2 regions of the Pseudomonas sp. GW822-FHT01E03 genome follow, and region 2 is predicted to be linked to the other one. Evidence: predicted binding sites of a transcription regulator. Region 2 holds the regulator's gene; the other holds the start of a gene.

Region 1 (7,130 bases), on a different contig from region 2:
ACCAGATTTTTTCGAGAGCCAGCTTGATCCGATCGCGCCCTGACAAACACTAGCCCCTACCTTTCCGCTAAAACGTAACTGATATTTTCGCACACAACACTCACACCAGAAATATCACACACTTCGCATCCAATTACTCTTACAGCAAATAATATTTTTTGAGCAATCATTAAAACACGCCAAAAATTCAAGAAACCGAAGAGCAATACAGCAAACAAATAAAAACCTGTTAAAAACCAGCAGACAATCATAATCACTACAATAGGCATCACATCGAACCAACTTCATAAACCACTCGAGAACAGACAACCCAGCATGAGTACAGAATATGATAAAAAAACGAATCACCAACCCAATGACAATTATCGCGATATTCGCAGCGCTCTCTGAAACGTCGGCAGCCGTCTCTCTACCCTTCCTTGATCAGGAGGAAAGAGAACTCTACGTCTGGTTCCTGATCAGCTTTCCGTTTTATTTACTTTTGCTTTTCTTCGCGACACTCAACTTCAACTATAAATCACTTTATGCACCCTCCGATTTTGAAAAGGGAAAGCACTTCATGAAGGTCATGGATGATGTTGGGCGCTCGGAAAAAAAAGCGTCCGCAAAACCACCTGAAAACCCCACACTGGAAACGTCAGCGAATGACTGGCGGTCAGCCCGAACGCCCTGTGGCGCACAGGACCCGCCAACCGGGATTGGTCTGCAAACCACTGTCTCTGTTCAGCATCACCTTCAGTTACCGGAACCGGTAAAAGACCTGTACATCGTTGATGTACGCTGGATGAGCGAAGAGGTCGAGTTTGGAGCGCTGCTGGAAAAAATCCAGAGGCCACGGGAAAAGACGGCGTACGTGATTCTGTTTGTCACTTGTGCCGTTTCGGAGAAATTACTGAAAGCCAGTGCGCTTGGACATACAAAGCAGGCCAGCAAACGCGGTGCCGCCTTTTATGTGGCCTACAATCCGGACTCGCACAGATTGTCGGTCATCGATCACGCCGGGCAACCGGCGAACAGCAACCTGTAGTACAGGTCAGGCCATCGAGAAGGAGAAAAACAGTAAATCATCAGCGGAAACGAAAACACCCGACAACACAGTAACTGGTATCACACTCCGTTTTCAGGTACCTGACCTCGTCGAGGACGAGGTCAGGTATCCATCACGATATCAAAGGTCTCAGAACAGCTTCCGGCCTTTGTTCGCCGCAATGCGCATGCGCAGGGCGTTGAGCTTGATGAAGCCCGCGGCATCCGCCTGGTTGTACGCGCCGCCATCTTCTTCGAAGGTAGCGATGTTGGCGTCGAACAGCGAGTCGTCGGACTTGCGGCCAGTGACGATCACATTGCCCTTGTACAGTTTCAGGCGCACAACGCCGTTCACGTTGACCTGGGACGCATCGATCATCTGTTGCAGCATCAGACGCTCAGGGCTCCACCAGTAGCCGGTATAGATCAGGCTGGCGTACTTGGGCATCAGCTCGTCCTTGAGGTGAGCCACTTCGCGGTCCAGGGTGATCGATTCGATCGCACGGTGGGCACGCAGCATGATGGTGCCGCCAGGGGTTTCGTAGCAGCCACGGGACTTCATGCCCACGTAGCGGTTCTCGACGATGTCGAGACGGCCGATACCGTGCTCACCACCGATACGGTTCAGGGTCGCCAGCACGGTGGCCGGAGTCATTTCGACGCCGTCCAGCGCGACGATGTCGCCGTTGCGGTAGGTCAGTTCCAGGTACTGCGGCTTGTCTGGAGCGTTTTCCGGGGAAACGGTCCAGCGCCACATGTCTTCTTCGTGCTCGGTCCAGGTGTCTTCCAGCACGCCGCCTTCATAGGAGATGTGCAGCAGGTTGGCATCCATGGAGTACGGGGACTTCTTCTTGCCGTGGCGCTCGATCGGAATCGCGTGCTTCGCGGCGTAATCCATCAGCTTTTCACGGGACAGCAGGTCCCACTCGCGCCAAGGAGCGATCACTTTCACACCTGGCTTCAAGGCGTACGCACCGAGCTCGAAACGAACCTGGTCGTTACCCTTGCCGGTGGCGCCATGGGAAATGGCGTCTGCACCGGTTTCGTTGGCAATTTCGATCAGGCGCTTGGCGATCAGCGGACGAGCGATGGAAGTACCCAGCAGGTACTCGCCTTCGTAAACGGTGTTGGCGCGGAACATCGGGAAAACGAAATCGCGCACGAACTCTTCGCGCAAGTCGTCGATGTAGATCTCTTTGACGCCCATGGCCTGAGCCTTGGCGCGTGCAGGTTCGACCTCTTCGCCCTGACCCAGGTCAGCGGTGAAGGTCACTACTTCACAGTTATAAGTATCCTGCAGCCACTTGAGGATCACCGAAGTGTCCAGGCCGCCGGAATACGCCAGAACGACCTTGTTTACGTCCGCCATGCCATCACTCCACGGGGTTCTACGGAAAGCCGGGAAGTCTACCGCTCATGCAGAATAATTTACAGTGGCGCGACAGCTTATGACGACGAAGCGACAGATTATGTCGAGGGCGCGACGATTACAGCCGGGTCAGGAAGTGGCCGAAGTGGCCGCTTTCGTCGCTTGCGGGGCGACTTGTTCCGCGGGTGCTCCGCGCTCCAGGCGCACTGCTACTCGACGGTTCTTCGCGCGGTTGGTGTTGTTGGTGTTAGGCGCCACCGGATAACGCTCGCCATGGAAACGCAGGGTGATTTGCGATTCCTGGATGCCGTTGGCCTTGAAGAACTCCATCACTGCCAGGGCTCGGCGCCGCGACAGGTCGCGGTTGGTCAGGCGATTGCCGCTGTTGTCGGAGTGACCGTCGAGCTCGATGTGATTGACCGTCGGATCGGCCTTCATGTACTCCAGCATTACCTGCAGTTTGGCTTTTGCGGCGCTGTCGAGTTCGATTCCGCCGCCGGGGAAGCCGATTTCCGATTGCTTCACCTGTTCGAAATTCTGTGGCAACAGTTTCGCCACGCAACCCTGGTAGTCGGCAAACGCCTTGGTGAACCTGACCGGCAACAAGCGTACTTCCGACACCCGCCCATCCCCCGAGGAATGTCGAACGACCGGGCTGCGACCGTCCATCAGGCCACTAATCAGACGCCCGGCCTGAACCTGTGAGCTATTGAACAATACGTTGCCACTGCCGATTCTCACCGTGCCCAGGTTGATATCGTCACGGCCCGGCTGCCACGGCGCGGCAGCGGCCAGCAAGGTGGCCGAACCACCGCCGATCATCGGGTTGTAGGCTTTCAGACGGAAAGTCGCCTGCTCGCCGGCACGACGCACGAACTCGCCCGAACCGAAATCGGTAACCGGCTGAGTCAGGCGGCATTCGAACTTGTCGCCTTCGACCGTCCACTCAATGTTCTCCAGACGTGTCTGGAAAGTGAGCGCCATGGCCGGAAGGCTGGCAAACACACTGAGCAAGGCTAAATAACGCTGGCGCACGGGAGGCTCCACTGGCTTCTACAACGAAAAGACCGACACACACATGTTTACGGCATACCTGTTGGATATCGGAAGCTTCCTGCAAAACTTGATAGCGAGTGCCTGCAAGAGTCTTTTCCGGTAGCATTCCCTTGAGTTTGACCCGCCTGGAATCCCCTCATGTCCGACCGCCTGACCCTGCTGCGTCCCGACGACTGGCATATTCATCTTCGCGATGGTGCCGTGCTGACCAATACCGTCGCGGATGTCGCGCGCACCTTTGGCCGCGCCATCATCATGCCCAACCTGGTTCCACCGGTACGCAATGCGGCCGAAGCCGACGGCTATCGGCAGCGGATTCTCGCTGCCCGCCCGACCGGCAGCCTGTTCGAGCCACTGATGGTCCTGTACCTGACCGACCGCACCCAGCCTGAAGAAATTCGCGAGGCCAAGGCCAGCGGATTCATTCACGCCGCCAAGCTGTACCCGGCCGGCGCGACCACCAACTCGGATTCTGGCGTCACCAGCATCGACAAAATCTTCCCTGCACTCGAGGCCATGGCCGAAGTCGGGATGCCGTTGTTGGTCCACGGTGAAGTCACCCGGGGCGATGTCGACGTGTTCGACCGAGAAAAAATCTTCATCGACGAGCACTTGCGTCGTGTGGTCGAGCGCTTCCCGACCCTCAAAGTGGTCTTCGAACACATCACCACCGCGGACGCCGTGCAGTTCGTCAACTCGGCTTCGGCCAACGTGGGCGCGACCATTACCGCGCATCACCTGTTGTACAACCGCAACCACATGCTGGTGGGCGGGATTCGGCCGCACTTCTATTGCCTGCCGATCCTCAAGCGCAATACCCACCAGGAAGCCCTGCTCGACGCGGCCACCAGGGGCAGCGACAAGTTCTTCCTCGGCACCGACTCGGCCCCCCACGCCCAGCATGCCAAGGAAGCGGCCTGCGGCTGCGCCGGTTGCTACACCGCCTATGCGGCGATCGAGATGTACGCCGAAGCCTTCGAACAGCGCAATGCGCTGGACAAGCTCGAGGCCTTCGCCAGCCTCAACGGCCCTCGCTTCTATGGTCTGCCGGCCAACACCGATCGCATCACCCTGGTCCGCGAAGAGTGGACCGCCCCGACCAGCCTGCCGTTTGGCGAGCTGACCGTTATCCCGCTGCGCGCCGGTGAAAAACTGCGCTGGCGCCTGCTGGAGGAACACGCGTGAGTGAAGACCATTTCGACGACGAACTGGAAGGCAATGGCGGCGGAGGCGGCCCTCGTCATCCAATGGCGGCAAGGTTTCGTGGTTACCTGCCGGTTGTCGTCGATGTAGAGACCGGTGGCTTCAACTCGGCCACCGATGCCCTGCTGGAGATCGCCGCGACCACCATCGCCATGGATGAAAAGGGTTTTGTTTACCCGGATCACACCTACTTTTTCCGTGTCGAGCCGTTCGAAGGCGCGAACATCGAAGCGGCAGCCCTGGAATTCACCGGGATCAAGCTCGATCACCCGCTGCGCATGGCGGTGAGTGAAGAGTCTGCCCTGAACGATATCTTCCGCGGCGTGCGCAAGGCCCTCAAGGCCAACGGTTGCAAACGGGCGATCCTGGTCGGGCATAACAGCAGTTTCGACCTGGGCTTCCTGAATGCGGCGGTTGCGCGGCTGGACATGAAGCGCAATCCGTTCCATCCGTTCTCCAGCTTCGATACCGCAACGCTGGCCGGTCTCGCTTACGGCCAAACCGTGTTGGCCAAGGCGTGCCAGGCAGCGGACATCGACTTCGACGGTCGCGAGGCTCACTCGGCTCGCTACGACACCGAGAAGACGGCAGAGCTGTTCTGCGGCATCGTCAATCGCTGGAAGCAGATGGGTGGTTGGGAAGATTTCGGCGACTGAGTGCACTCACGAATCAATGTGGGAGCGAGCTTGCTCGCGATGGTCGTGAACGATAACGCGGGGAGCCTGGTTCCCCGCGGTGTTCATGATTCCATCGTCGGAACGCCGCCCGGAGCAAGCTCGCTCCTACAGGGACTTCAGCACATAAAAAAACCGGCCTCGAAGGCCGGTTTTTTTATACCTGGAACGCCTTACAGAGCGGCAGCGTGCTCGGTCAGGTAAGCAGCAACGCCTTCTGGCGAAGCGTTCATGCCTTTGTCGCCTTTTTTCCAGTTGGCAGGGCAGACTTCGCCGTGCTCTTCGTGGAATTGCAGAGCGTCGACCAGACGGATCAGCTCTTCCATGTTACGGCCCAGCGGCAGGTCGTTGACGATCTGCGAGCGGACAACGCCTTTGTCGTCGATCAGGAACGCGCCACGGAAAGCCACGCCATCAGCGGACTGAACGTCGTAGGCCTTCATGATGTCCTGCTTGATGTCGGCAGCCATGGTGTAGCGAACCTGGCCGATACCGCCATTGTTCACTGGAGTGTTGCGCCATGCGTTGTGGGTGAAGTGCGAGTCGATCGAAACAGCGATCACTTCAACGTTGCGTGCCTTGAAGTCAGACATGCGGTTGTCCAGAGCGATCAGCTCGGACGGGCAAACGAAGGTGAAGTCCAGTGGATAGAAGAACACCAGGCCGTATTTGCCTTTGATCGCCGAGGACAGGGTGAAGCTGTCAACGATCTCGCCATTGCCGAGTACGGCCGGTACGGTGAAGTCAGGGGCTTGTTTGCCTACGAGTACGCTCATTGGATATCTCCTGGTGTAATAGCGTGAGAAACAGGGTTCGCATCAGCCTGCCACCCTGAGGCGACAGCCCTGTGACACGATCCCCGGTCGCAAAAGACCGGCCATCATACACCGCGTGTTTGAGCTGGCTTAGCTGTTTTTTCCCCGTACGATGAAATCCCCGCCGGTTTTGGATCACCGATTTGCCAGGTAGACCGTTCGTCAGCCATACCCGTTTATGACGAAAAGTGCTCTGAAACCACTTTGACAATCATTCTCGTTAACATTAAGATCCATCGCAATTGAGTCACAATCAGCGACGGTCCTTCCCTATGTATGTTTGCCTCTGCACTGGCGTCACCGACGGTCAAATCCGCGATGCGATCTATGAAGGATGCTGCAGCTACAAGGAAGTCCGTGTGGCCACCGGCGTTGCGAGCCAGTGCGGCAAATGTGCCTGCCTCGCCAAGGAAGTGGTCCGCGAGACCCTGACCAAACTGCAAACGGCCCAGGCTGCAATTCCTTATCCAGCAGAATTTACCGCGGCTTAAACATCGAATTTCAAAGAACCGGACATATGTCCGGTTTTTTTATGCCTCAAAATCAACTAGTTATGCTCTAGACGCGGAACACAAACATTCTTATTCCGATTAATTTTCATTTAAGTTTCAATAACTTAGGTTTGACACTATTAAATACGAGGCTCAAACTCTGCTCTATTGACAGCTAATACAGGGCAGGACCCCATCATGAAAGGCGACGTTACAGTCATCCAGCATCTCAACAAGATCCTCGCCAATGAGCTGGTCGCGATCAATCAATACTTCCTGCATGCGCGCATGTATGAAGATTGGGGCCTGAACAAGCTCGGCAAGCACGAGTACCACGAATCCATCGACGAGATGAAGCACGCGGACAAGCTGATCAAGCGCATCCTGTTCCTTGAAGGCCTGCCGAATGTCCAGGACCTTGGCAAGCTGCACATCGGCGAGCACACCAAGGAAATGCTTGAGTGTGACCTGCGTATCGAGAAAACCGGCCATGCCG
Region 2 (7,130 bases):
CTTCCGCGATCGACAGGAGCCCTTCCAGCAACATTTCGCGATAACGCGACTGGCGCAACGCGATGGATTTGAGTTTGGCGGCAATCGGCAGCAGCACCAGGTTGGCACTGGCCACGCCGTAGATAGTGGCGACGAACGCCACGGCAATACCGCTGCCCAGTTGCGATGGATCAGCGAGGTTGCCCATGACATGAATCAGGCCCATGACCGCACCGATGATGCCGATGGTCGGCGCGTAACCGCCCATGCTTTCGAAGACTTTGGCCGCTTCGATGTCGCGGCTTTCCTGGGTGTAGAAGTCCACTTCCAGAATGCTGCGGATCGCTTCCGGCTCGGCGCCGTCAACCAGCAGTTGCAGGCCTTTGCGTGCGTAGTTGTCGGGCTCGGCATCGGCGATGCCTTCAAGGCCCAGCAGGCCTTCCTTGCGGGCGGTCAGGCTCCAGTTCACCACGCGGTCGATGCCACCGGCCAGATCGACACGGGGCGGGAACAGGATCCAGGCGAGGATCTGCATGGCACGCTTGAAGGCACTCATCGGCGATTGCAGTAGCGCGGCGCCAATGGTGCCGCCGAGCACGATCAGCGCTGCCGGGCCGTTGGCCAGGGCGCCGAGGTGACCGCCTTCAAGGTAGTTGCCGCCGATGATCGCGACAAAGGCCATGATGATGCCAATCAGGCTTAAAACATCCATCAGATACAGGCCTCGACCAGGTGCTTGCCAATGTCGTCCAGGCTGTACACCGCGTCGGCAAGCTCGGCTTTGACGATGGCCATCGGCATGCCGTAGATCACGCAACTGGCTTCGTCCTGGGCCCAGATCGAACTGCCGCCCTGCTTGAGCAGGCGCGCGCCTTCGCGGCCGTCGGCGCCCATGCCGGTCAGGACCACCGCCAGAACTTTGTCACCGTAGGTCTTGGCTGCCGAACCGAAGGTGATGTCCACGCACGGCTTGTAATTGAGACGTTCGTCACCCGGGAGGATTTTCACCGCGCCGCGGCCGTCGATCATCATCTGCTTGCCACCCGGCGCCAGCAGCGCCAGGCCCGGACGCAGGATATCGCCATCCTCGGCTTCCTTGACGCTGATGCGGCAGAGCTTGTCCAGGCGTTCGGCGAAGGCCTTGGTGAAGGCCGCCGGCATGTGTTGAACCAGCACGATCGGGGCCGGGAAGTTGGCCGGCAATTGGGTCAACACTCGCTGCAGGGCGACCGGGCCGCCGGTGGACGTACCGATGGCCACCAGTTTGAAGGCTTTGCGTTTCGGCGCGGGCGACGACGCAGTGCCCGCATGCGTACGCGCAGGGATCGGTGCCGGACGCACGGGCGCGCTGCTGCCGTAACTACCGACGCTCGAAGGCGCAGCTGTTGGAGCAGGTGCGGCCACAGGGGCCGGAGCGCTGTAAGTGCTGACGCGACGATTGCTGCGCGAGATGCTCAGGATCTTCTCGCACAACAGTTGCTTGACCTTCTCGGGGTTGCGCGAGATGTCTTCGAAATTCTTCGGCAGGAAGTCCACCGCGCCGGCATCCAGCGCATCGAGGGTGACCCGGGCGCCTTCGTGGGTCAGCGAGGAGAACATCAGGACCGGGGTCGGGCAGCGTTGCATGATGTGCCGCACGGCGGTGATGCCGTCCATCATCGGCATCTCGTAGTCCATGGTGATCACATCCGGCTTGAGGGCCAGTGCCTGATCAATCGCCTCTTTGCCGTTGGTCGCCGTGCCGACGACCTGGATATTGGAATCCGCTGAAAGAATTTCCGAGACGCGGCGGCGGAAAAACCCCGAATCGTCCACCACCAGGACTTTGACTGCCATAAACACTCCATTAGATGGAGCGAGGCCAGGCGCCTCGCTCCACCAGAATCAAATACGCCGTGTGGCGTAACGCTTGAGCATGCTCGGAACATCGAGAATCAGCGCGATGCGGCCGTCACCGGTGATGGTGGCGCCGGACATGCCCGGGGTTCCCTGGAGCATTTTGCCCAATGGCTTGATGACTACTTCTTCCTGGCCCACCAGTTGATCGACGACAAAGCCGATCCTCTGCGTGCCCACCGAAAGGATCACCACATGGCCCTCGCGCTGCTCTTCGTGAGCGGCGGAGCTGACCAGCCAGCGTTTGAGATAGAACAATGGCAGCGCCTTGTCCCGCACGATCACCACTTCCTGGCCGTCCACGACGTTGGTGGTCGACAGGTCGAGGTGGAAGATCTCGTTGACGTTCACCAGCGGGAACGCGAACGCCTGGTTACCGAGCATGACCATCAGCGTCGGCATGATCGCCAGGGTCAGCGGCACCTTGATGACGATCTTCGAACCCTGGCCCTTGGCCGAGTAGATGTTGATCGAGCCGTTGAGCTGGGAAATCTTGGTTTTCACCACGTCCATGCCCACGCCACGACCCGATACGTCGGAAATCTCGGTCTTGGTCGAGAAACCCGGGGCGAAAATCAGGTTGTAGCATTCGGTGTCGCTCAGGCGATCGGCGGCATCCTTGTCCATCACACCGCGTTTTACCGCGATGGAACGCAGCACGTTCGGGTCCATGCCCTTGCCGTCGTCGGAGATCGACAGCAGGATGTGGTCGCCTTCCTGCTCCGCCGCCAGGATCACCTTGCCACCCCGGGCCTTGCCCGAGGCTTCACGTTCTTCCGGCGACTCGATGCCGTGGTCAACCGCGTTGCGCACCAAGTGGACCAGCGGGTCGGCCAGGGCCTCGACGAGGTTCTTGTCGAGGTCGGTTTCTTCGCCGACCAGTTCCAGGTTGATCTCTTTCTTGAGCTGGCGAGCCAGGTCGCGAACCAGGCGCGGGAAGCGCCCGAAGACTTTCTTGATCGGTTGCATCCGGGTCTTCATGACCGCGGTTTGCAAGTCGGCGGTGACCACGTCGAGGTTCGACACGGCCTTGGACATGGCTTCGTCGCCGCTGTTGAGGCCCAGGCGGACCAGGCGGTTACGCACCAGCACCAACTCGCCGACCATGTTCATGATCTCGTCCAGACGCGCGGTATCGACACGTACGGTGGTCTCGGCTTCGCTCGCCGGCTTTTCCGCCGGTGGCGCGGCCGGGGCACGGGACGATGCCGGTGCAGCAGTTGCCGGGGCCGGCGCTTCGGCTTTTGGCTCGGGGGCCCTGGCCAACGGTTTCGGCGCGGCTGCCTTGGCGGCAGGTGCCGCCACCGAGGCGTTGGCGCCGGTTTCCGTTCCAACCGTCGCGCCCACCTCAGTGAACTTGCCTTTGCCGTGCAATTCGTCGAGCAGCGCTTCGAACTCGTGATCGGAAATCAGATCGCTGCCGGCCGCCACCGCGCTTGGTGCCGCGGGTGCAGGCACAGAAGCAATGGCCGACTCCAGCGCCTCGACAGCAAAATTACCCTTGCCGTGCAGCTGGTCGAGCAGTGCTTCGAATTCGTCGTCAGTAATATCGGAACTGTCGCCAGCCGCTTTCGGGGCTTCTGGCGCAGCCGGTGCCTGGACCACCGCGTCAACGGCGAACTGGCCTTTACCGTGCAGTTGATCGAGCAACGACTCGAACTCGGCATCGGTGATTTCGTCGCTGCCAGCGGCATTGCCGGCAGGCGCTGGAACAGCCGCCGGGGCCTCGGCCTGGGCCTTGACGGCGTTCAGCGAGTCCAGCAGTTGTTCGAATTCATTGTCGGTGATATCGCCCGACTCGCTTTCAGCCACAGGCGCTTCGACCACGGCGACGACAGGTGCGGCAGCCGCCTCGTCAGCCGATTGCGGCTCGGCCAGACGGGCCAGTGCCGCGAGCAGTTCCGGTGTCGCGGCCGTGATCGGGCTGCGTTCGCGGACTTCGCTGAACATGCTGTTCACCGCGTCCAGCGCTTCGAGAACCACGTCCATCAGTTCCGAGTCGACGCGACGCTCACCCTTGCGCAGGATGTCGAACACATTCTCGGCGATGTGGCAGCACTCCACCAGCTCGTTGAGCTGGAGGAAGCCGGCGCCCCCTTTTACAGTGTGAAAACCGCGAAAAATTGCATTGAGCAAATCCGCATCATCCGGGCGGCTTTCCAGCTCGACCAGTTGCTCGGACAGTTGCTCTAGAATCTCGCCGGCCTCAACCAGGAAATCCTGAAGGATCTCTTCATCGGCGCCGAAGCTCATTAAGGGGGTGCTCCTAAAGGTCTAAAAACCTAAAATGCCTAAAATTCTAAAACCCTAGGCTGGATAGCAAATCGTCCACATCGTCCTGACCGGACACAACGTCTTCTCTTTTATCGGCATGAATCTGCGGACCTTCACCCTGAGAGAGATGTTTTTGTGGATCTTTTTCAGCAAGCATCGCTTCACGGTCATGTTCGATGCCCGCAAAGCGGTCCACCTGACTGGCCATCAGCACGAGCTTGAGCAGGTTGCTTTCAACTTCGGTGACCAACTGGGTCACACGCTTGATCACCTGGCCTGTGAGGTCCTGGTAATCCTGGGCGAGCAGGATGTCGTTCAGGTTGCCCGACACCGCGCGATTGTCCGTGCCGCTGCGCGTCAGGAACCCGTCGACCCGCCGGGCCAGTTCACGAAACTCTTCGGCGCCGACTTCGCGACGCATGAAGCGCCCCCAGTCCGCGCTCAACACCTTGGCTTCATCGGCCAGGCCATTGACCAGTGGTGTGGCACTTTCCACCAGATCCATGGTGCGGTTGGCCGCAGCCTCGGTCAGCTTGACCACATACCCCAGGCGCTCGGTGGCGTCGGTGATCTGCGACACTTCTTCGGCCTGCGGCATGTGCGGGTCAATCTGGAAATTGACGATCGCGCTATGCAGTTCGCGGGTGAGCTTGCCCACTTCCTGATACAGGCCGCGGTCACGGGTCTGGTTGAGCTCATGGATCAATTGCACCGCGTCGCCGAACTTGCCTTTTTCAAGGCTCTCGACCAATTCGACGGCGTGTTTTTTCAGGGTCGATTCAAAATCGCCCAATGAAGTTTCGTTATTGCCCATAGCTCCCCCGTGGCGCACTCATCAACCGATGCGTTCGAAAATCTTCTCGATTTTTTCTTTCAACGCCTGGGCCGTGAAGGGCTTGACCACATAGCCGTTAACGCCGGCCTGGGCCGCTTCGATGATCTGTTCGCGCTTGGCTTCAGCGGTCACCATCAGCACCGGCAGGTGCTTGAGCTTTTCATCGGCACGCACGTGGCGCAGCAGATCGATACCGGTCATGCCAGGCATGTTCCAGTCCGTTACCAGAAAGTCGATGCTTCCGCTGTTGAGCACCGGGATGGCGGTAGTGCCATCGTCGGCCTCGACGGTGTTGGTGAACCCAAGGTCACGCAGCAGGTTCTTGATGATCCGCCGCATCGTTGAGAAGTCATCAACGATGAGGATTTTCATGTTCTTGTCCAATTCGACCTCCAAGCAGTCTTAAACGCGCCCAGCACCTGGACACGCCATTTCAATCAATCCGGCAAAGCACTCAATGACTGTCTGGAGCACAACAGATCGCGACCGGCGCAGTTCAACACCACACCAGCCTCGTTCGCAGTGTCCCCCACACTGCCTTCAGCGCGCTCGCCACTCCCCCAAACGCCCCCGCAAACGGGCCGCGCACTGGCTGTGTAACTGGCTGACCCGCGATTCGCTGACCCCCAGGACCTCACCGATTTCCTTGAGATTCAACTCTTCGTCGTAGTACAGCGCCAACACCAGTCGCTCACGCTCCGGCAAATTGGCAATCGCATCCGCCAGCGCAGCCTGGAAGCGCTCATCCTCCAGGTCGCGCGACGGCTCGACATGAGCACTCGCGCCATCCTCGTGCAGCCCTTCGTGTTCGCCGTCCTGCAACAGGTCGTCGAAACTGAACAGCCGGCTGCCCAGGGTGTCGTTCAAAATCCCGTAGTAATCGTCGAGACTCAATTGGAGTTCGGCCGCAACTTCGTGATCTTTAGCGTCACGGCCGGTTTTAGCTTCAATCGAGCGAATGGCATCGCTGACCATGCGCGTATTGCGGTGGACCGAACGTGGCGCCCAGTCCCCCTTGCGCACTTCATCGAGCATGGCGCCGCGGATTCGTATGCCCGCGTACGTCTCGAAACTGGCGCCTTTGCCGGCGTCATATTTGGTCGACACTTCAAGCAGGCCAATCATCCCGGCCTGGATCAGGTCTTCGACCTGGACACTGGCCGGTAAACGCGCCAGCAAGTGGTAGGCAATGCGTTTAACCAGCGGCGCGTAACGCTCGATCAGCTCGTACTGCGCATCACGTGCCGACTTCTTGTAGAGGTTGTAGCCGCTGGCTGTCATAGAACAGGTCCTGCTGTCTGCTGCACGAGGCGCTCGACGAAAAACTCCAGGTGCCCGCGCGGGTTGGCAGGCAGCGGCCAGGTATCAACCTTCTGCGCGATGGCCTTGAACGCCAGCGAGCACTTGGAACGCGGGAAGGCCTCGTAGACGGCGCGCTGCTTCTGCACGGCCTTGCGCACGCTTTCGTCGTAAGGCACCGCACCGACGTATTGCAGGGCGACGTCGAGGAAGCGATCCGTGACCTTGGTCAACTTGGCGAACAGGTTGCGTCCTTCCTGCGGGCTCTGGGCCATGTTGGCCAGGACGCGGAAGCGGTTCATGCCGTAGTCGCGATTGAGCAACTTGATCAAGGCGTAGGCATCGGTGATCGAGGTCGGCTCGTCGCACACCACCAGCAGCACTTCCTGGGCTGCGCGGACGAAACTGACTACCGAGTCACCAATGCCCGCAGCGGTGTCGATCACCAGTACGTCGAGGTTATCGCCGATATCACTGAAGGCCTGGATCAGGCCGGCGTGTTGCGCGGGGCTCAGATGCACCATGCTCTGAGTGCCGGATGCGGCCGGAACGATACGGATGCCGCCTGGTCCCTGCAGCAATACATCGCGCAGTTCGCAGCGGCCCTCGATCACGTCGGCCAGGGTACGTTTGGGTGTCAGGCCCAGCAGAACGTCGACGTTCGCCAGTCCCAGGTCGGCGTCCAACAGCATGACGCGCCGGCCAAGTTCGGCCAAAGCCAGGGACAAGTTCACTGACACATTAGTTTTCCCGACGCCACCTTTGCCGCCGGTCACCGCGATCACCTGTACGGGATGCATGCTGCCCATGTTATTTCTTTACCTTGTCTTGCATAGACGGAGGCCAC

The links. The regulator FliA, encoded in region 2, starts transcription of late flagellar genes. The targets are predictions, from matches to a motif close to CTAAAGTTTNNNNNNNNNNNGCCGNTAA.
Region 1: AC1RP7_RS09840 (flagellar protein MotY) is a predicted target of FliA. The motif match lies at 3,496-3,523, and genes of this name have one in related genera.

The regions. Positions count from the first base shown of each region.
Region 1 covers NZ_JBXAOQ010000004.1:224,683-231,812, reverse strand. The annotation lists gene AC1RP7_RS09855 (hypothetical protein) at 57-269, opposite strand; gene AC1RP7_RS09850 (hypothetical protein) at 329-1,027, shown strand; gene AC1RP7_RS09845 (argininosuccinate synthase) at 1,178-2,395, opposite strand; gene AC1RP7_RS09840 (flagellar protein MotY) at 2,525-3,430, opposite strand; gene pyrC (dihydroorotase) at 3,590-4,636, shown strand; gene rnt (ribonuclease T) at 4,633-5,310, shown strand; gene AC1RP7_RS09825 (peroxiredoxin) at 5,502-6,104, opposite strand; gene AC1RP7_RS09820 (bacterioferritin-associated ferredoxin) at 6,416-6,634, shown strand; gene bfr (bacterioferritin) at 6,833-7,130, shown strand, end outside.
Region 2 covers NZ_JBXAOQ010000009.1:189,462-196,591, reverse strand. The annotation lists gene AC1RP7_RS19360 (flagellar motor protein) at 1-691, opposite strand, end outside; gene AC1RP7_RS19355 (protein-glutamate methylesterase/protein-glutamine glutaminase) at 691-1,815, opposite strand; gene AC1RP7_RS19350 (chemotaxis protein CheA) at 1,864-4,128, opposite strand; gene AC1RP7_RS19345 (protein phosphatase CheZ) at 4,175-4,963, opposite strand; gene AC1RP7_RS19340 (chemotaxis response regulator CheY) at 4,985-5,356, opposite strand; gene fliA (RNA polymerase sigma factor FliA) at 5,525-6,265, opposite strand; gene fleN (flagellar synthesis regulator FleN) at 6,262-7,092, opposite strand.